DNA from 2 places in the Cytobacillus mangrovibacter genome. Region 1 is predicted to be linked to the other one. Evidence: a T-box and tRNA genes for the amino acid it is inferred to sense, from the RefSeq annotation. Region 1 holds a T-box; the other holds one or more tRNA genes.
The links. The T-box of region 1 lies ahead of glyQ (glycine--tRNA ligase subunit alpha). A T-box ahead of a tRNA ligase gene usually reads a tRNA of that ligase, here a tRNA-Gly.
Positions count from the first base shown of each region.

Region 1 (11,405 bases):
GCTTTCTTCATCTCCTTGGCTATGACCATGAGACAACAGAGGATGAGAAGGTAATGTTTTCTCGTCAGAAGGATATATTAGATGAGTTCGGGCTCGGGCGCTAAGAAGCATGCGTTGCTAAGGTCGTTTGGCTTCGCGTTCTCTGGTATTCGAACAACCATTAAAGGCGAAAGAAATATGAAGATCCATATTGGCATGTCAATCATTGTTATCTGTATGGGAACGTGGCTGTCCTTATCGATGGTTGAATGGCTGTTTATTGTCCTGGCAATAGGGGGAATGCTATCGCTTGAGATGCTTAATTCGGCTATTGAGCGGGTTGTAGATCTTGTTACAGCAGACTATCACCCACTAGCAAAGGATGCAAAGGATATTGCAGCTGGAGCGGTTCTTCTTTATGCGATGATGTCTGTTATTATTGGTCTAATTATTTTTTTGCCAAAGATTATTACCCTTTTTCACTAAGCAGAACTGTCCGTATTTGGGCAGTTTTTTTCATACATTTGAAAACCTGCCCTAAATTCGATAGAATGACTAAGCAACAAATAATAACAGTTGATTGTTTTTAGAAAATTCAATTTTTATATTACGTTTTTGCTACAATCGATGTATTTGATGTCAAAATGAGGTAAAATAAAAGAGGTAACCCCTTCTTATAGAAAGGAAGCAATAATAGTGAATGTTGAAAAACTAATCGAAGAAGCAAAGGTAGCAAGAGATAAAGCATATGTTCCGTATTCCAAGTTTAAAGTTGGTGCGGCGCTCTTAACGGAAGATGGCAAGGTTTATCATGGCTGCAATATTGAAAATGCAGCATACAGCATGTGTAACTGTGCTGAAAGAACAGCAATTTTTAAAGCGTATTCAGAAGGCGATAAGAAATATACAGCAATGGCTGTTGTAGCAGATACAGACCGTCCATGTTCTCCATGCGGTGCTTGCCGTCAGGTCATCTCGGAATTATGTCCTAAAGACATGCAAGTAATCTTAACAAACTTAAAAGGGGACATCCAGCAGATTACAGTAGAAGAATTACTGCCTGGCGCTTTTTCACCGGAGGATTTACATGAATAATACCGCACAAGAACATAAATCAGGATTTATATCAATAATTGGCAGACCTAATGTTGGAAAATCCACCTTTTTAAATCGGGTGATCGGGCAGAAGATTGCGATTATGAGTGACAAACCGCAAACAACAAGGAATAAGGTCCAAGGTGTTTTAACAACAAATGATGCTCAATATATTTTCATCGATACACCTGGTATTCATAAACCCAAACATAAGCTTGGTGACTTTATGATGAAGGTGGCTCAGAACACACTTAAAGAAGTAGATGTCGTATTGTTTATGGTCAATGCAGAAGAAGGCTTTGGCCGTGGCGAAGAGTTTATTTTGGAAAAGTTTCAGTCTGTCCGTACGCCTGTTTTTCTAGTAATTAATAAAATAGATAAAATCCATCCGGACCAATTAATGACTTTAATTGAATCCTACAAGGATAAGTACGAATTCAGTGAAATTATTCCGATCTCTGCCCTTGAAGGCAATAATGTTGAAACGCTCTTAGAGCAGATCAAAAAGTATATACCTGAGGGACCTCAATATTATCCTGCCGATCAAGTAACCGATCATCCTGAGAGATTTATTGTCTCTGAATTAATCAGGGAAAAAGCGCTTCATCTGACAAGGGAAGAAATTCCTCATTCTCTTGCAGTACTAATTGACAAAATGGAACGCCGTGAAGACAAGGATGTTGTGAATGTTATGGCTACCATTATTGTTGAACGTGATTCGCAAAAAGGGATCGTCATTGGGAAGCAAGGGAAAATGCTTAAGGAAATTGGGCAGCGTGCACGCTTGGATATTGAAAATTTACTCGGCTCAAAAGTATTTCTTGAACTTTGGGTTAAAGTACAGAAGGACTGGCGCAACAAAATGACTCAGCTTCGTGACTTTGGCTTTAGAGAAGATGAATACTAAGAGAAATTGGCAACTTGATTATTTTATCAGCCCTAACTAGATTATTATGGACAATTACAAATTATGTATGATTTTGATTTACAATATTTTTCTCTTATGAAATCCAAAAGACAGGCTATGATAAGTGGTAAGGATTTGGGATAAAAGAAATGCGTTGAATAAGGAAAGGTGGGGTTTTCGATGATGGATTTTACCTGGAAGGTTTTTTCGCAAACAGGTAATATTGACACATATCTTCTCTTTAAGGAGCTAGAAAAGGAAACTCAAGATATACCCGGAAATCAGGACGCAGAGCAAGAGATTGACTTTCCCATCTCATAGGTTTGTCTAATCGTATAGGGATGGTGCTATGATGCTTGAAAAATGTGAGGGCATCGTTATTAGAACTTCAAATTATGGTGAAACAAATAAAATAGTGACACTTTATACTCGTGAATGGGGAAAGGTTGGTGTGATGGCGCGCGGAGCCAAAAAGCCTAATAGCAGGCTTGCAGCTGTCACCCAGCTTTTTACATATGGCTATTTCTTAGTTCAAAAGAGCAATGGCTTAGGCAGCTTGCAGCAGGGAGAATTAATTGCGTCTATGCGTTCAATTAAAGAAGATATTTTTCTTACTGCATATGCGAGCTACATTATTGATCTAACGGATAAAAGCACTGATGATAGAAAGCCCAATCCTTATTTATTTGAATTAGTTTATCAAATCTTGAACTTGATTAATGAGGGGTATGATGCTGAAATACTCGTCAATATTTTTGAAATGAAGATGCTTAATACTCTTGGGCTCTATCCCGTATTAAATCAATGCTCCGTATGTGAAAATACAGACGGACATTTTTCATTTTCAATTCGTGAAGGCGGCTTGATATGCCATCGCTGTTTGCAAAAGGATCCATATCATTACAAAATATCGCCGGCAACAGTAAAGCTATTGCGAGTTTTTTATTTCTTAGATTTATCCAGACTCGGCAATATTTCTGTAAAGCAAGAAACAAAGGCAGAATTGAAAAAGATTATTTCTGCTTACTATGATGAATACTCAGGGCTACATTTAAAGACGAAGAAATTTCTTAATCAAATGGCAAAGTTTGATGGGATGCTTTAATGATTATTGACTTTCGTATTTAATTCAGCTATGATTCAAATTATTAAATTAATAGTTGCGCTGAAAGAGATTAGTACTTAATTCAAACTATAAAAAGCGAACCTAGGATAGTGGAAGCTAGGGTATAGAAGACTAAGGAAGGCACTCTGGAGCAACAATGTCGCATTTGGCAATAAAGTGGCTGTGGATCTTTAACGCAGCAAATAGGGTGGAACCGCGGGTAACTCTCGTCCCTATGCTTAATTAGCATAGGGATGGGAGTTTTTTTGTTGTTCTCATCGGTTAATGATAGAAAAGGAAGGTGTCATATGAATATTCAAAACATGATTTTAACTTTGCAGAAGCATTGGTCTGAACAAGGTTGTATTTTAATGCAATCGTATGATGTTGAAAAAGGGGCAGGCACGATGAGCCCGTATACTTTCTTAAGAGCCATTGGTCCTGAGCCATGGAATGTGGCTTATGTTGAGCCTTCTCGCCGTCCGGCTGATGGACGTTACGGAGAAAATCCAAATCGTCTTTATCAGCATCACCAATTCCAAGTGATTATGAAGCCGTCACCGGATAATATTCAGGAATTGTATCTCGATTCCTTAAAGGCATTAGGAATTAACCCACTTGAACATGATATTCGCTTTGTTGAAGATAACTGGGAAAACCCATCTTTGGGCTGTGCGGGCTTAGGTTGGGAAGTTTGGTTAGACGGGATGGAAATCACTCAGTTTACTTATTTCCAGCAAGTTGGCGGACTTGAATGTAAGCCAGTTTCAGTTGAAATTACTTATGGAATTGAGCGGCTTGCTTCCTACATTCAAGATAAAGAAAATGTGTTTGATCTTGAATGGACAAATGGTTTTACGGTTCGGGATATTTTTGGACAGCCTGAATATGAACATTCTAAATATACTTTTGAAACTTCAGATACAGAAATGCTATTTAATCTTTTTAATATTTATGAAAAAGAAGCGCATCGACAAATGGATGAGGGGCTTGTTCACCCAGCCTATGATTATGTGCTGAAATGTTCTCATGCATTCAACTTATTGGATGCTAAAGGGGCAATTTCAGTAACAGAAAGAACGGGATATATTGGACGCTGCCGGAATCTTGCTAGAAAAATAGCTAAAACATTTTATGATGAGCGAGAAAAGCTTGGTTTCCCAATTCTGCAAATAAAGGAGGAGAATTAATATGACGAAGAGAGATCTCCTTTTAGAAATAGGTTTGGAAGAAATGCCCGCAAGATTTGTGACGAATTCCATGAATCAATTATCAGATAAAGTTCAAGCGTGGTTAATGGAGAAGAAAATTGGCTTTGAAAATATTCAAGCATTCTCCTCTCCACGCCGTCTTGCTGTACTTGTTGAAGGGGTTGTTGAGTCACAAGAAGATATTCATGAAGAGGCAAAAGGTCCAACAAGAAAGATTGCTATGGATGAAAATGGCGAATGGACAAAGGCTGCGATCGGATTTTGCCGTGGGCAAGGTGCAAGTGTAGAAGAAATTTTCTTTAAAGAAATTAATGGTGTTGAATATGTCCATGTAAAGAAATTTATTAAAGGCCAGCAGACAATGGTGCTGCTGCCAGAATTAGAGCATATTATTATGTCCATGACATTCCCGAAAAATATGCGCTGGGCTGATAAGGAAGTTCGTTATGTTAGACCGATTAAATGGATCCTTGCTCTGTTTGGGAATGAGGTTATTCCATTCCATATCACAACAGTTGAAACTTCAAACTGGACAATGGGCCATCGCTTCCTAGGCGGCAAAATTGAGCTATCTGAAGCGAAGGAATACGAAAGGGCGCTGCTTGGACAGTATGTCATTGTTGATTATGAGGAAAGAAAAAGCGCAATCCTTTCCCAGCTGAAGCGATTGGAAGAAGAGAACAATTGGGTTATACCAATTGATGAGGATCTGCTAGAAGAGGTAACAAATCTTGTTGAATATCCAACCGCACTTTACGGACGCTTTGAGCAGGAATTCTTAGAAATTCCAGAAGAGGTCTTAATTACCTCCATGAAAGAACATCAACGCTATTTTCCGGTAAAATCAGCTGATGGCTTACTGCTTCCTTATTTCGTAACCGTTCGTAATGGGGATCATGAGCATATTGACAAGGTAGCAAGAGGAAATGAAAAGGTGTTAAGAGCAAGGCTTTCAGATGCTGCATTCTTTTATAGAGAGGACCAAAAGACAGAAATTGCTTCCTCCCTTTCCAAGCTTAAATCAATTGTATATCATGAAGAAATCGGTACACTTGCTGAAAAAGTTGATCGTGTCCGCAGATTAACAAATGAAATAGCAGGGATTCTTGAATTCAATAGTGAAGAGAAAAAGAATGCTGATCGGGCTGCAGAGATTTGTAAATTCGATCTTGTGACGAATATGGTCTATGAATTTCCAGAACTTCAAGGATTCATGGGAGAAAAATATGCGAAGCAAAAAGGGGAGGACCCTTCTGTTGCAAAGGCAATTAATGAACATTACATGCCAAGGAATGCAGAAGATCAAACACCGAGCAGCAATGTAGGGGCAGCACTCTCTATTGCTGAGAAGATGGATACGATAGCCTCATGTTTTGCTATTGGCATCATCCCAAGCGGCTCTCAAGACCCATACGCTTTAAGACGTCAAGCAACGGGGATTGTTCAAACATTATTGAATAAAGAGTGGAACATTTCACTTGAATCGCTCATTCATTCTGCATTACGTTTTATCGGAGAAGCTGGAATTGCGAAGAAGGATATTGAGGAAATTAGTAAAGAAATGATCGTATTCTTCAAATTAAGAATTAAGCATACTCTTCAAGAAAAACGTGTGAGATATGATTTAATTGAGGCTGTATTAGGTACCAGCATTGCTTCTCTTCCAACACTTGTGAAAAAAGCAGAGGTACTAGAAGGCAGGAAGGAAGAGGAAGGCTTTAAAGAAAGCATTGAGGCATTAAGCCGTGTGCTAAATATTTCCTCTAAGGCTGAAAATGCTGGAGAAATAGATAGCAATCTCTTTGAAAATGAATTTGAACAGAATTTATTTCATAAATATACGCTGGTAAGCAAGCAATTTGAAATTGCTGCTTCTGAAGAAGAAATTTTTGAACTGCTCGTTTCTTTGAAGCCTGAGATTGATCAATATTTTGATCATACAATGGTAATGGCTGAAAATACTGAACTTCGCCAAAATAGGCTAAACCAAATGGTTAAAATAGCAAGTTTAATCAAGAAATTTGCAAATGTGAATGAGATTATAGTTAAATAGTATACAAAGAAGAGTCTGTCCAGTGTTTGGCAGACTCTTCTTTGTATAGAGATTTTACCGATAGGTTATTATGATGATGTCAATTATATTACATATCTAATTCTTTTCATTTCGGATAAATAAGCTATAATAATTATTAATAGTATGACACTTTGACGGGTGGTGAAGACAATCGAATTAAATAAGCGGCAAGAGAAAATACTAGAGATCGTGAAAGAAAACGGTCCCATTACTGGTGAAAATATTGCTGATCGATTAAATTTAACAAGAGCAACCTTAAGACCAGATTTGGCTATATTAACAATGGCAGGTTTTTTAGATGCGAGGCCGCGTGTTGGTTATTTTTATACAGGTAAATCAGGAGCACAGCTGCTGACTGAAAATTTACAGAAGCTTTATGTAAAGGATTACCAATCTATACCTGTAGTTGTGAATGAAAATGTCTCTGTTTATGATGCCATTGTAACAATGTTCTTAGAAGATGTTGGTACATTGTTCGTCGTGGACCAATCATCTTTATTAGTAGGAGTGCTTTCACGGAAAGATTTACTGAGAGCAAGCATTGGGAAGCAGGAATTATCGACGATTCCAGTAAATATCATTATGACTCGAATGCCTAACATTACAATGTGTGAAAAAGAGGATTTGTTAATTGATATTGCTAAGAAATTAATTGAAAAACAAATTGATGCACTCCCAATTGTGAAAGAAACTGATAAGGGATTTGAAGTAATTGGAAGAATCACAAAAACTAACTTAACAAAAGCATTTGTTGCACTTGCTGAAAACAAATAAGAATCAAACAGGGGAGATGGTTTTTAAGGATGAATAAAAAGCCTATCATCTATGTGGTGTCAGACTCTGTTGGAGAGACTGCTGAGCTTGTTACAAAAGCTGCTGTCAGTCAATTCAATGGCAGTGAAGTAATTATTAAACGATTTCCATATGTTGAGGATAAGATACATATTGATGAAGTGATTTCGCTTGCGAAATTAGATAATGGAATGATTGTTTATACACTTGTTAGGCCAGAAATACGTCTGTACATAAATGAGCAGGCTGCCAAAGAAGGAATATATGCATGTGATATTATCGGACCATTAATGGACCAGTTTCAAGCGATGTATGAAAAAACTCCTCTTTATGAACCAGGACTTGTTCGTAAGCTTGATGAGGACTATTTCAAAAAAATTGAAGCGATTGAGTTTGCCGTTAAGTATGATGATGGACGTGATCCGCGAGGAATATTAAAGGCTGATATAGTCCTTGTGGGTGTTTCAAGAACATCTAAAACCCCGCTTTCTCAATACTTAGCCCATAAGAGACTTAAGGTTGCGAATGTCCCACTCGTCCCAGAAGTGGATCCGCCTGAGGAATTATACCTTGTTCCTCCTGAAAAGTGCTTCGGATTAAAAATTAGCCCAGAAAAGCTGAATTATATCCGTAAGGAACGACTCATTTCATTAGGATTAAGTGATAATGCAAGCTATGCGAATATCGAAAGAATTAAAGAAGAAATCAATTATTTTGAAACTGTCGTCAGCAAAATTAACTGCCATGTTATAGATGTTACAAATAAAGCGGTAGAGGAAACAGCTAATTTAATCTTAAATCAATACCGCAAAAGCTTTCCAAAAAGCTAGCACATAATATTAATTATGTGCCTTTTTCTTTTGTATGAATGAAAACACTTGACAAGAAAAATTGGTTGATTGGAGCGGAAGGCGCGAGACTCCTGCGGGAAGTGTGGGACAGCTGAGACCCCACAGACGCTTTAGCGTCGAGGAGGCTCAGCGCCCACCCCGCGGAAAGCGAGCGACCTGGAGCGCAAATCAACCTTTACCCATTCATATTAAAAGGAGAATGTTTACGAAAACAGCCTTTGTATAAATAGATTATATTGGACACATAAATTTTCTTGTTAAAAATTGAATATTTTTTTGATAGGAATAAGAAAAAATAATAGAAAAGTGCACTTTTTTATACTATAATAAAAAATTGTGATAAAAATGTTATAGATTAGGTTTAGAGTTCAGGGTGAACGAATAAACTATTTATTGTGAGAAGTCAAGGGCATGACCATAAAAAAATTCGACACAATGTGGAAATCATCATTGACTAAGGGTTTTACATTCCCCGTAGCTTCTTTCGAGAAACCGTTAGGCAAATACTTAGTATTCTTGCAAAGAAAACGCATCTTCATACGATTATACAAAAGTTGCGTTTGAAAGAAGGAATATGCGGAGTGATGTAGAATTTATAGAACATTAGGCAAACCAACAGTGCTGGTTGATGCTGATTCTTGTCCTGTAGAGGAAGAAATTGTCGAAATAGGCAATGCTTTTTCTGTTGAAGTTCTATTTATTGCCTCTTATGACCATGTGAAAAATGACCTATGCCAAGCGAATTAAAAATTTGCTGACGCCAGCAAAGAAACTGTGGACATATTCATTATGAATCATGTGAAGGCAGGCGATATTGTGTTACACAACACAAGATATCGGTTTAGCATCGACACTTTTACTAAAAAGAAGTTCATGTCATGACCCTAAAGGGATTTTATTTGAAGAAAGTGAAATTCACTGCGCTAATTTGAGATATTTATCTGCAAAGGCACGACGAAGGGGGATATATGGAAAAGGTCCCAAGCCATTCAGTCAAAGTGACCGTAAAAGGTTTGTGAATCAATTGACTAAAGTTTTGTCGAATTTTGAAGGAATTCGATAATCTTTCTAGAATATCATATATGTAACATGCAAATGAATATTGGAGTTGTTCTCATGGCTGAGCACATCGCCGAGGAAAAAGTAAATGAAATTCGGCAAGCTGTCGATATAGTTGATGTTGTAAGTGACTATGTTCAATTAAAGAAGCAAGGGCGAAATTATTTTGGATTATGTCCTTTCCATGGAGAGAATACGCCATCTTTTTCTGTAGCGTCAGATAAGCAAATCTACCACTGCTTTGGCTGTGGTGCAGGCGGAAATGCCTTTTCCTTTTTAATGGATCTTGAAGGATATTCCTTTCAGGAAGCAGCAGTAAAGCTGGCTGAAAAAGGGAATATCAAACTGGACATTGATGCTTCTTCATTAACAGCGCGAAAGTCTGTATCTCCTGAAATTGGGCAAATGTTAGAAGCTCATGAGCTTTTGCGTAAATTCTATCATCATCTGCTTGTAAACACAAAAGACGGTCAGCATGCGCTAGAATATTTGCTGAACAGAGGGTTTACAATGGAGTCGATTGATAAATTTCAAATTGGTTATTCTCTTAACTCTTGGGATTTTGTTTATAAATTTTTAACAAAAAGAAAATTCCCTGAAGAAGTGATAGAGAAGGCGGGTTTGATTATTAGGCGTGAGAAAGATGGTCAATTTTTTGACCGTTTTCGCGACCGGATTATGTTTCCTATTTTTGATCGTAATGGTCAAACAATTGCTTTTTCAGGCAGATCATTAGGGGCCAATGAGCCCAAATACCTTAATAGTCCTGAAACGGTGATTTTTAATAAAAGCAAAATTTTATATAATTTTCATTTGGCAAGACCACATATTAAGAAGTTTCAGCAGGCCATTCTTTTTGAAGGATTTGCTGATGTGATTGCTGCAGACCGTGCAGGTGTTGAAAATGGTGTTGCTACGATGGGAACATCATTGACAGATGAGCATGTATCTGCTTTAAAGCGAAATGTTCAATCTATCACGATTTGTTATGATTCGGATCATGCTGGAATTGAAGCAGCCCAAAGAGCGGGAGAAATGCTTTCTGCCGCAGGATGTCAGATAAGGGTTGCTCTAATGCCGGATGGAATGGATCCAGACGATTATATAAAAGAGTTTGGAAAAGAGAAGTTCCGCAAAGAGGTAATAGATGCAAGTGTGACATTCATGGCATTCAAGCTTCTATATTATCGAAGAGGAAAAAGGCTTCATGATGAAGGAGATCGCCTCCTTTATATCGAAGAAGTATTAGCAGAGATAAGCAAGCTGGATAATGCAGTTGAAAAGGATCATTATCTCAGACAATTGGCTAATGAATTTTCTCTTTCTTTAGAAGCACTTAATGAACAGCAAAGACAAGTTTCCTTTGCCGAAAAGAAAAAGAGCAAAGGAACGAATAGTATAGCAAAAGTTAAACTTCAGCCTATGGCTAAATCGAGTCAGCTTAAACCTGCGCATTATGCGGCTGAAAGAAGATTAATTGCACATATGATAAGAAATAGTGATATTGCTTACAAAGTTCAGGATATGTTAAAAGGAAACACCTTTAATATTGATGAACATCAGGCAATCATCACTTACCTGCTTGGTTTTTATGAAAAAGGTCATTCACCAGACCCAAGTGCATTCATTGATTTTATTCATGATGAGAAGCTTAAAAGAGTTGTTGCTGATATAGAAATGATGTTAATTAACGAGGAATTAAGTGAGCAGGAATTAACTGATTACATTAAACAGGTGTTTAATTATCAAAAGATGTTAAAGATAAAAGAAAAAAAGGCAGAAGAGAAAGAAGCAGAGAGGCAGGGGGACTTTATAAAGGCCTCAATGATTGCGATGGAAATTATCCAATTGCGCAAGTCTCTTTGAATAATAATAAAAAGAATTACCCATGAGTTAGATAACTATCTAGCTGCATGCGCTTGGAGGCCATATGCCTTTGATATTTTGCTGGTGCTAAAGCGCATTTCATAATTGTCTGTGATTTTTGGAAGGAGGGGGACAAATGGCTGAAAAATCAGCTCGCTCAAAAGAAGTTGATTCAGAATTGACCCTGGAACAAGTAAAAGAGCAATTAACTCAAATCGGAAAAAAGACTGGTGTTCTTGCCTATGATGATATAGCAGAAAAAATGGCCCAATTTGAATTGGATTCACATCAAATGGATGAATTCTATGAATTCCTTGGTGACCAAGGGGTAGAACTCGTTGGTGATAATGATGAAGATGCTGACCCAAATGCCCAAGAGTTAGCAAAAGGGGAAGAAGAATTTGATTTAAATGACTTAAGCGTTCCGCCAGGAGTGAAGATAAATGATCCTGTACGTATGTATTTA
Region 1 is NZ_JBIACJ010000002.1:8,512-19,916, forward strand. It holds gene ybeY (rRNA maturation RNase YbeY) at 1-104, shown strand, start outside; gene ACFYKT_RS03345 (diacylglycerol kinase family protein) at 82-465, shown strand; gene ACFYKT_RS03350 (cytidine deaminase) at 676-1,074, shown strand; gene era (GTPase Era) at 1,067-1,981, shown strand; gene ACFYKT_RS03360 (YqzL family protein) at 2,162-2,302, shown strand; gene recO (DNA repair protein RecO) at 2,334-3,086, shown strand; T-box leader at 3,138-3,324, shown strand; gene glyQ (glycine--tRNA ligase subunit alpha) at 3,395-4,276, shown strand; gene glyS (glycine--tRNA ligase subunit beta) at 4,278-6,350, shown strand; gene ACFYKT_RS03380 (helix-turn-helix transcriptional regulator) at 6,510-7,145, shown strand; gene ACFYKT_RS03385 (pyruvate, water dikinase regulatory protein) at 7,175-7,993, shown strand; gene ACFYKT_RS03390 (hypothetical protein) at 8,633-8,761, shown strand; gene ACFYKT_RS03395 (DUF188 domain-containing protein) at 8,829-9,077, shown strand; gene dnaG (DNA primase) at 9,131-10,939, shown strand; gene rpoD (RNA polymerase sigma factor RpoD) at 11,076-11,405, shown strand, end outside.

Region 2 (11,405 bases), on a different contig from region 1:
AGCAATGATTTACGAGACATCCTTGAAGTAAGCGAGGTTAGGATTGGTGCACCAAATGTGACGCCTAATGCATATAAGGAAACCGTTAAACCGGCTGTTGTAACTGGAATTTGTAAATCCTTTGCGATTAAAGGTAGTAAACCGACACTAATGAATTCGGTCGTGCCAATCGCAAACGCGCTCACTGCTAAAGCAAGCAGCGCAAACGTACTTCTTTTTTTATCTACTGACATTTCTTTTCCTCCTAAAAGATTGTGGATTATTGAATCATCATTAAGTAAACTATATAAATGCATGAATACGATGAAGTTCAACCCGCAAATGCTATTATGGGGGACATAGATGTTTAAGAGAAGTACGCACTTTAAAGTGATATAGGCACTAATAGGTGATATAGGTACTTTTTAGTGCCTATGAATAGGGAGGTTATTAGGATGCAGAAAAAGAAATACAATATATCTGTCGAAGCCACATTAGAAGTGATTGGAGGAAAGTGGAAATGTGTAATCCTATGCCATCTCACACATGGCAAGAAACGAACAAGTGAATTAAAGCGCCTGATGCCAGATATTACACAAAAGATGCTGACCCAGCAATTGCGCGAATTAGAAGCAGATGGCGTCATCAATCGAATTGTTTATAACCAAATTCCGCCTAAGGTAGAGTATGAATTAAGTGAATATGGCTGGAGCTTGCAAGGGATTCTAGAATCTCTCTGTGATTGGGGAGAAAAGCATATTACCAAAGTATACGGAGACAAATTCGCCGTACTTGAAGAGAATATTTTGAATGAGCATTTAAAGTAATGCAATATATCAATTATTCCATTTAGATGGTTAGGAAATTCTCTCTTTTGTATTGCAGAGAAATAGGCATGAATCTAGGTTATTAAGTATATATTAGGATTAAATAATCCTTCTGGTAAGAAGTTTCATATAGGCACATGTGACTGATGCGATCAGGCATGGTGGTAAATACAAAAGGGCAATGTTCTCTTTTTAATTACCCCATGCCTTTTTTCATTATCGTAATGATAGGAGAGCGATGATAAATAGAGGACTATAAAGGAGTTTATAAAGATGCTATCAAAGTTTTTTAAGAAACGTAGATTACAAATATTTGCACCAGTGAATGGAGAAGTACTCCCACTTGAGCATGTACCTGATCCTGTTTTCAGCGAGAAAATGATGGGGGAAGGGATCGCGATTATGCCAGCGGAAGGAAGTATTCACTCCCCAATAGCAGGAACAGTTATCCTTGTGGCAGAAACGAAGCATGCGATCGGCATACGATCGCATGATGGAACGGAAATTCTTATTCACATTGGTCTGGAAACGGTTTCACTGAAGGGGAAGGGCTTTACTGTCCACGTTAAGATGGGGGATTCCGTGTCGGTGGGGCAGTTACTTATTGATGTCGATTGGGGGCATGTTCGCGATCATGCCAAAAGCACGATAACAGCCATTGCGATTACAAATAGTGGAGAAAGAGAGATACATTTTGAACAGGTAAAAGAAAGCATTATGGGTGAAACCATACTTATGACTGTTTTCCCCAAGTAAGATGCGATCTGAAATGAAAGGAGGGGATATCCAATTAAAATAAAAAAGATTCTCAATAATAATGCTGTGATTGTCCTTGATGATGGGCGAGAGAAAATCGCGACTGGTGCTGGGATTGCTTTTAACATGAAACGAAATGATAGGGTAATAGCTGAAAAAATAGAAAAGATCTTTGTTATGAGGGAGAATGCCAAGCTGGAACAATTACTAAGCCGCATTCCAGAAGAACATTTCACCATTTCAGAAGAAATTATTACGTATGCTGAAAATCAAATGAATACGAAATTAAATGAACATATTCATCTTGTGCTTACCGATCATCTTTCTTTTGCCATTGAACGAGCAAAGGAAGGCATTTATTTAAGTAACAAGCTTTTGCATGAAATTAAAATCCTATATCAGCGAGAATTTGAAATGGGTCTTTGGGCGATAAAGCATATTAAGGAAAGATGCCAAGTAGAGATGCCTATAGATGAGGCAGCTTTCATCGCACTTCATCTGCATACAATGAAGCCGAAAGGGGGTGATTTACATCAAACGGTTCGGCAAACAGAGATGATCTGGGATATGGTTCAATCAATAAAAAGCCACTTCATGCTCACTATTGAAGAGGATGATATTTCCTATCAACGTCTAATTAGGCATCTGCGATTTACTTTAACAAGATTGAGTCATTATGAGCTTCATAGGATGGATGAGGAAATGTCAGTGATGATTCAAAGGAAGTTCCCTCTTGCTTACAGATGTGCAAGGGAAATGGCGAAGAATTTAGAAAGGCAGCATGGAATTGAGCTGCCTGAACAAGAGTTAGGGTATATTGCACTCCATATTGAACGTTTAAGAAAGAATGAAAGACTATAAAAAATAAGGATCATTCTATATTCTTTCATTTTATTAAAGATGAATAGGAGTTGAATATCTGATGATGAAATATTTACAAAAGCTCGGACGCTCTTTAATGCTGCCGGTAGCTGTATTGCCAGCAGCTGCGATCTTAATGGGGATTGGGTACTGGCTTGATCACGACGGCTGGGGGTCAGGGAATGTCATAGCAGCCTTCCTAATTAAAGCTGGGGCTTCGATTATTGACCATATTCCAATCCTGTTTGCAGTCGGTGTAGCACTGGGAATGTCTAAAGAAAAAGATGGGTCTTCTGCATTGAGTGGCTTAGTCGCCTTCTTAGTCGTAACGACGATGTTATCGACAGATACAGTTGCTTTATTGCAAGGGGTGGATGTAGAAAACGTAAACGCAGCTTTTGTAAAAATTGATAATGCATTCATAGGTATTCTTTCTGGTCTTATTGCAGCATGGATGTACAATCGCTTTAGTCATGTGAAACTGCCAGACTTTTTGGCTTTCTTTAGTGGGAAGCGGCTTGTGCCGATGATGTCTGCTCTAATGATGTTAATCGTTTCGGTTCCATTATTTTTTGTTTGGCCAATCGTTTTTGGCGGATTAGTCTCCTTTGGTGAAGGGATTAGTAGTTTAGGAGCTGCTGGGGCAGGGTTATACGGATTCTTTAATCGCCTGCTGATTCCAACAGGCTTGCATCATGCCTTAAATAATGTATTTTGGTTTGATACGATTGGGATTAACGATATCGGGAATTTCTGGGCAAGTTCTGGGGTCAAGGGAGTTACGGGCATGTACCAGGCCGGGTTCTTTCCAATTATGATGTTTGGCTTACCAGCCGCAGGCCTTGCCATGTATCATACGGCAAAAACAAAAAGAAAAAAGCAGGCTGCCTCATTAATGCTAGCAGCTGGATTTGCTTCCTTTTTTACAGGAGTAACAGAACCGCTTGAATTTGCATTCATGTTCTTAGCACCAGCACTTTATGTTGTACATGCGGCTTTAACAGGTCTTTCTTTATTTATCGCCGCTACATTCCAATGGACAGCCGGCTTCGGATTTAGTGCCGGATTTATTGACTTTTTCTTAAGTCTCCGCATACCAATTGCCAATATGCCTCTTATGCTTGTTGTTCAAGGATTAGGATTTGCTGTTATTTACTATTTCTTATTCCGCTTTCTAATTGTGAAATTTAATTTGAAAACACCTGGCAGAGAAGATGAGACAGACGAAGCGAATGAAGATACGACTACAGCTTCTAATGATCAATTTGCTGACTTAGCATCAAAAATTTATGACGGTCTCGGAGGAAATGCTAATATTGTCGCAGTTGATTATTGTGCCACTCGTTTGCGCGTGGAAGTGAATCATATGGATCAAGTGGATCAAAAGGCCATCAAAGCTACAGGTGTACCTGGAATTCATATTGTGGGGCCGGAAAGCATTCAAATCATCATTGGCACGAATGTTCAGTTTGTTGCAGATGAAGTGGAAAAAATACGCAAAAATAGATAAGTAGTTTCCTATTTTCAAGTGTATTGATCAGGAAAAAGCTGTTTAACAAGGGGAATCCTGTTAAACAGCCTTTTTTTATTTAAAAGATACGAATTGTTAAATCATATTGTGCACGAAACAGCCATTGGTGTACCCGCTCATTAAGTTATTCATTCGAGTAAAACCTATTCGTGTGTACACCAATGGCTCTCAATCAATAATCTATTCTTTAATCAACTGATATAGTGAATGAAGATCCTCTTTGGATAAAATTCTGGGTACAGGGTAAAGGGGATTGGCTTCATTAAAAGCACGTTCTACCATCAATGGAATATCGCTTTCCATGATGCCATTCACTTTATTAGGAATCCCCATGCTAGTATTAAGCCCCTTTATTGCCTCAATAAACATTCCGGCCTTTTGCTCATTTGTATCAACGGATGTGCCTATTCCGACTAAATCAGCTAATTCAGCTAAAGGAGCATGTACGGATTTGCCATAATACTCTAAGACATAAGGCAAAATGATCGCATTAGCCAGCCCATGCGGAAAGGAGTAAAAGCCGCCAAGAGTATGAGCGATCGCATGTACATACCCAACATAGGCTCGAGTAAATGCGATGCCTGCAAGATAAGCTGCTTTTTGCATATTTGTTCGTGCGGAGATGTTGGCACCATTGGAATAGGCTTCATATATGTTATCGAATATCAGCTTTACCGCCTTTTGGCTAAATTCTTTTGTCTCTTCTGTATTGCTTCTGCCGATGTATGCCTCAATCGCATGGGTCAATGCATCCATACCTGTTGTTGAAGTAATAGGTGGAGGGAGCTGAACGGTGAGTAATGGATCAAGAACGGCATAATGTGGAATGAGCGACATATCATTAACGGCATATTTTTCATGTGTTTGGCTGTTGGATACAACTGCAACAACCGTAGCTTCACTTCCCGTACCAGCGGTTGTTGGAACAGCAAATAAAGTTGGGATAGGCTTCCTGATTTTTAATTGGCCTTTCATTTGGGAGATACTTTTTTTCGGTCTTGCTATGCGTGCACCGACACCTTTTGCACAGTCCATAGGAGATCCGCCGCCAAAGGCAATAATCCCATTGCAATTATGAGCTTTGTATAATTCTAATGCTTCTTCAATGTTTTCAATAGTAGGGTTTGGAACTGTCTTATCATACACAACATAATCTAACCCTTCATCCCCCAAGGCTTTTAGGAGTCCGTCCATCAGTCCAAGTGAGGAAATTCCTTGATCTGTTACAATTAAAACACGATGGATGCCTGCCGTCTTTATAAGCTTCGGCAGCTGGCTTAAGCTATTCTCTCCCTCGATTAATTCTGGTTTGCGCCAAGGCAAAAAGTTTGAAGCGATTCGATAAGTGCCTTGATATAGTCTGCAATACAGCTTAAACATCGCTTACCCCCATTCTTTGCTCATAGTTTCTTAGTGCGTAAAAGATTAAATTTTCAGTCTACTAATTATATCATTTGGCTGTTGTTTTAGAATATAAGTTTTTAGGTTCTAAGAAGATAGTATAAATTTATTTCTTAGTATAAAATTTGATTAGAAAAGAATTTTTATCCATTTATACTAGGACGTGATGATGATACTTTACGCAATTATTTTGTTTATTCTAGCTGGACTTGCTGAAATTGGAGGAGGCTATCTTATTTGGTTATGGTTAAGAGAAGGGAAGCCATTGTATTGGGGGATTTCTGGAGGAATCGCGTTAGCTTTATATGGTGTGATCGCTACCTTCCAAACGTTTCCATCTTTCGGTAGAGTCTATGCAGCCTATGGCGGTATTTTTATTGTGCTTTCAGTTTTATGGGGATGGGGGATCGATAAAAAAACACCTGATATGTATGATTGGATTGGTGCGGGAATCTGTTTAATAGGTGTTTCTGTCATGTTATTAGCCCCGCGTCAATAGTGGGAAAGATCAATACTGGTGGCAGGCCGTATCCTAAGTTTGTCACCTGAATAACAAGCATCAACTTTTTTCGACAAATTTCTCAAAAAGCCCTTGACGCTAATAGAGAACGGGAGTAATATATAGAAGTTGATTCATTGAAAAAAGGTTCTAACAGGGAAACCTGTTTTATTTTTTTTATATCATGCGGGTGTAGTTTAGTGGTAAAACCACAGCCTTCCAAGCTGTTGTCGAGGGTTCGATTCCCTTCACCCGCTCCATACATATCACAACGCAGTGTTTCGTTTCGAGAAGAACGAGGTGTTGCGTTTTTCCATTTTTAAAGATAAGAAAGTGTAACTTTAGAGTTAGAGAATTGTCTAGCTTCAGGCGCCATCGGTTCGAGATCATAAGCCAATCCGTCACAGTACAACCTTTATGCCGGCTCGTCTTATGCCTGTTACCGATAAGCGGACGCCTTGCGCTTTTCTAATTAGCACCCTATTATTTCAAATTCACTTTCGCCCCCATGAACCTGCACAAACATATTCATCAAAGATTCGATCATTTGCTTCGCTTCATCTATTGGCATGGAGTGGCGCAAATAAACAATTTGAACAGCATTCTTTGTTGATTCGGTTACACAAGTTCTTTCAGAATCGACAAATGGGCTGCCAAAAGGCCCTTCGTCATCCACGCTTACCATCAAGTGATGCAAAGAATTAGATCTGCCATTCAGACCGATATATTCCTCTCCATCATCCCCAAGTCTAATGACAACCTCTCCCTTAAGCTTATCTGTATCATAGATTCCAATGGGAATTTCATATTGCAATGAAAAGAAGTTATTAAGATCAATCGAGCTATTAACAGGCTGAAGATAATTTTGCTTTTTCACTCTTCGATAAAGGGCTTCAGCAGAATGACGATAACGATTAGGATCTTTCCCACAAGCTTTAAAGATTTGTCTCCATTCTTTAATTCCCTCTAAGTCAGTTACATTCTTCTCCTCTAGATCAAAAAAGAGAGATTCCTGGAACATTTGCAGACGCCCCTTAACCATTTGCGGGGATGCGCCTACTTGTATATTATGATAATGAATCACGCCGATTTGAAAGTTTGGCAAAAGGGAACAAAGCTCTAAAGAATTACGAATTTCCAACGTTTCCACCTCCAAAATTACTTAAAAATAGTTTATCATAATAGACGATGTTTTTTTAATTTAATCCCTTCATTTATATATACCAACAATGAGAGGAGGGGGAAAGCATGGATTTTACTCAATTAAAAAAGGATCTTATTGAATATAGTCAAACCATTGGAATTGATAAAATTGGCTTTACAACAGCAAACACCTTTGATGAATTGAAGAATCGGCTTATTCGCCAACAGGAGCTTCAATATCAATCAGGCTTTGAAGAAAAGGATATAGAAAAAAGGGTAAACCCAGCCCTCCTAATGGACGAGCCTCGTTCGATTATCGCGATTGCACTTGCCTATCCTTCAAAAATGAATGAAAGAGTCACTAGTAAAAAAGGAGAACGAAGGGGAATTTTTAGTCGTGCCTCCTGGGGTGAGGATTATCATCTGATTCTACGAGATCGGCTCAAAAAGCTAGAAGAATATATTTTAGAAAAAGTGCCAGAAGCAAGGTGCAAGTCCATGGTTGATACAGGTGAACTATCTGATCGGGCGGTTGCCGAGCGTGCTGGCATTGGCTGGAGCGGGAAAAATTGTTCCATCATCACGCCAGAGTTTGGCTCCTATGTATATTTAGGGGAAATGATTACGTCTATTCCTTTTGAACCAGATCAGCCAATCGAAGACCAATGTGGCACGTGTAATAAGTGCTTGGAGGCATGCCCAACTGGAGCACTTGTTCAAGGTGGACAGATTAATGCACAGAAATGTGTTGCTTTTCTTACACAGACAAAGGGTTTTATTGAGGAGCAATACCGTGAGAAAATTGGCAATCGCGTATATGGCTGTGATTCCTGTCAGACAGCCTGTCCGGCAAACAAAGGGAAGAACTTCCACTTCCATGAAGAAATGGAACCTGATCCGGAAATCGTCAAGCCGCTTCTCAAACCAATTCTCCAACTAAGCAATCGTGAGTTCAAAGAGAAGTTTGGCTCCCTTGCTGGGTCGTGGAGGGGAAAAAAACCTATTCAGCGCAATGCCATCATTGCCTTAGCCCATTTTAAAGATGAAACAGCTGTGGAAGAATTAATTGAAGTGATGACAACGGATCCCCGTTCCGTTATGCGCGGAACCGCAGCATGGGCCCTTGGCAAAATTGGCGGTGAAACAGCCCAGCTTGCCTTAGAAAAAGCACAGGAAAAAGAAACGGATGAAGAAGTATTAATAGAAATTTCTCGAGGATTACGTTTTTTTACAGAATCATAATGAAATGATGAGGTGGGTCCTAAAAGGACTAACAGGTTAGAAAATTTCAATGGGAACTCCATTTAGCATTAGTATTAAATTAGCACTTTAAAAAGCAATGGAATTAGTTTTTCAAGGGTTCACTTTAGAGGTGCATGACCTTGTTTTGGCTTAGCAAATGTCATGGAATTTGAACAAAATAACATAGAAAAGAGTGCTTTATTGAACAAAAATGGCACTCTTTTTTCCTTAGGCTGTTAACTTGAATTTTGTTCTTATTGGATTAGTTTTTGAGGACGGTTTTCCCGATTTTAAGGTGGGTTTTGGTCAAGAACGGTGATTGGTGAAGGTGTTTCTACGATTCCTTCAATTCGGTAACCAAGCATCCCTATTGACGACCGAACTCATTGGATTTTCTTCATTACAGTGGCCAAGCCCCCCTATTGGCGACTGAACTCATTGGTTTTTCTTCATTACAGTAGCCAAGCACCCCTATTAGCGACTGAACTCATTGGTTTTTCTTCATTACAGTAGCCAATCACTCCTATTGGCGACCGAACTCACCGAGTTTCCTTCATTACAGTAGCCAAGCATCTCCTATTGGAGCCGGTCTTAGTAAATAGAAGTTGCATTTAATTTTCTTCCTTAAAACCGCACCCGTTATCAACAGATCTTCCTCATTTTTTTCTGCTCTATTCCATAAGATGGTTGTTTTTAAACAAGTTGTGTAAATGAATACTGTTAACAAAATAGGTTGTTGATTGGAGTGGAAGGATTCGAGACGTGAGCGCCGAGGAGGCTCAGCGCCCACTCCGTGGAAAGCGAGTACCCTGGAGCGGAAATCAACCTGCACCAACAATGTTTGCAAAAACCGCCTTTTTATGATGTGAAATTCAATCATCCTTCATATGTATAAATATGAAAGGAGTGTTGAAAAGTGAGAGAACAGCTGCAAACCCATATAGAAAAAATGGTTCAGCAATGCGTTTCCCATACAAGAAGCACTGCTCAATCATTTAATAAAATGGAGATAAAAAAAGAAGGGCTGCAAAGGCGCTCAGGTGAGATTATTAAAGCACAGGCCACTGGTAAGATCCTTTCACTTGGAGAAGAAAAGGATGATGTGCGTTCAGTTAAATATAATGTCCACCTTAAATATTTAATCAAACAAAAAGGGCATTTTTATATGGAAGAAGAAATAGAAACAAGAATGGCTGAATTCTATAAAGGGATATTAGTTGAAGATAAAGAAGTCAATGTCTATGAGGATTCTGCTGGAAATTTTGAAGAGGAAGCAGTAAAGGAAGAAGAATCTTTGGAAAGAATCTCTTACCAATATAATCGATTAAAAGCGGTTCAATATGCAGAAAGATGGTGGAACAGCAATAATCCTGCTTATCAATCATTTGAGGTGGATTGTACGAATTATATTTCGCAATGCTTACATGCTGGCGGAGCCCCACCAAGAGGGTATCCGAACCGCGCACAAGGCTGGTGGATGAGAAGTAATAATTGGAGTTACAGCTGGACAGTGGCAAACTCGATGAGATGGTATTTGCCGGGGTCTAAAGTTGGATTAAGGGCAAGAGAGGTTTCAAGCCCGGATAAATTATTACTAGGTGATGTCATCTGCTATGATTTTCAAGGGGACGGCCGTTTTGACCATACGACGATTGTAACTGGAAAGGATGCAATGGGAATGCCGCTAGTTAATGCGCATACAACAAATAGTCGGATGCGTTATTGGGCATATGAGGATTCTACAGCATACACTCCGAATATGAAGTATAAGTTTTTTACGATCGTAGCAGATGAATGATTCCCGAAAAAAACAGTGGTATAATAACAGATAGAGAATAATTTCTAGAGGTGAAAAACGTGGCATTGCATGTAGTTTTATATCAACCAGAGATACCGGCAAATACCGGAAATATTGCTCGTACTTGTGCGGCAACAGACACTGTTCTGCATTTAATTCGTCCGCTTGGCTTTTCCACTGATGATAAAATGCTAAAAAGAGCAGGCTTGGATTATTGGCAATTCGTAACTATTATCTATTATGATTCATTTGATGAATTTTACGAAAAGAATGCTGGCGGCGAGTTTTTCTATTTAACGAAGTTTGGGGTTAAGCCACATTCTTCCTTTAATTACAGTGATAAAGAGAAAGACTATTTCTTTATTTTTGGCAAAGAAACAACCGGATTGCCGAAAGATGTAATTGAGTCAAATAAAGACCGTGCACTGCGAATTCCGATGAATAATAATGTCCGCTCCTTGAATCTTTCTAATACGGCAGCGATTCTTATTTATGAAGCACTGCGTCAGCAAGATTTCTCACACTTGAAATAATGGAAAAGACCTGGATATTCATTCAGGTCTTTTTTGCAAAATAAAAAATCAGTGAACTGTCTAGTTCCAGCGCATTTCCTGAAAATGAGAGGATGAGAAAGTATGAATGAAAGTATTGATCTACTATTGAATCATCGTTCGGTTCGCCAATTCGAAGACAGGCCTTTAACGAGAGAACAAAAAGAAACAATTGTTTCCTGTGCACAGGCAGCTTCAACATCAAGCTTTATTCAAGCCTATTCAATCATTGGAGTGACAGATAAAGAAAAGAAACGAAAGCTCGCTGAATTAGCAGGAGGACAAGCATATGTTGAAGAGAATGGTCATTTCTTTGTTTTTTGTGCAGATTTGCACCGTCACGAAATGATTGGTAGCATGGAAAATAAAAATGTAGTTCCTTCTATTGAAAGTACGGAAAAATTTATGGTTGCGCTCATTGACACAGCCTTGGCTGCTCAGAATGCAGCGATTGCTGCTGAATCAATGAGCCTTGGCATTTGTTATATTGGGGGTATCCGAAATAAGCTTGAGGATGTTTGTGAACTTCTGCAAATCCCTTCACGAGTGCTGCCATTATTCGGTCTAGCTGTCGGATATCCAGCCGAAATGACAGAGAAAAAGCCACGGCTTCCAATTAACCATATTTACCATGAAAATGAATACCGTCAAAATGAGGAAGAAGATCAGGAGCAGCTTGAAATGTATAATCAAATCATTTCTGATTATTATCTTGAGCGGACAAAGGGTATGAGAAATGATACATGGACAAGCCAAATGGCAACAATGCTTGAGAAGCAATCAAGAATGTATATGAAAGAATTTGTGAAGAAAATCG
Region 2 is NZ_JBIACJ010000003.1:202,545-213,949, forward strand. It holds gene ACFYKT_RS07380 (MFS transporter) at 1-233, opposite strand, end outside; gene ACFYKT_RS07385 (winged helix-turn-helix transcriptional regulator) at 435-806, shown strand; gene ACFYKT_RS07390 (PTS sugar transporter subunit IIA) at 1,080-1,562, shown strand; gene ACFYKT_RS07395 (PRD domain-containing protein) at 1,596-2,423, shown strand; gene nagE (N-acetylglucosamine-specific PTS transporter subunit IIBC) at 2,485-3,933, shown strand; gene ACFYKT_RS07405 (iron-containing alcohol dehydrogenase) at 4,135-5,334, opposite strand; gene ACFYKT_RS07410 (YnfA family protein) at 5,525-5,854, shown strand; tRNA gene ACFYKT_RS07415 (tRNA-Gly) at 6,041-6,114, shown strand; gene ACFYKT_RS07420 (B3/B4 domain-containing protein) at 6,327-6,995, opposite strand; gene queG (tRNA epoxyqueuosine(34) reductase QueG) at 7,103-8,239, shown strand; gene ACFYKT_RS07430 (amidase domain-containing protein) at 9,156-10,037, shown strand; gene trmL (tRNA (uridine(34)/cytosine(34)/5-carboxymethylaminomethyluridine(34)-2'-O)-methyltransferase TrmL) at 10,097-10,570, shown strand; gene nfsA (oxygen-insensitive NADPH nitroreductase) at 10,673-11,405, shown strand, end outside.
Region 2: it encodes a tRNA-Gly, which carries the amino acid that the T-box ahead of glyQ (glycine--tRNA ligase subunit alpha) is inferred to sense. The anticodon was not compared.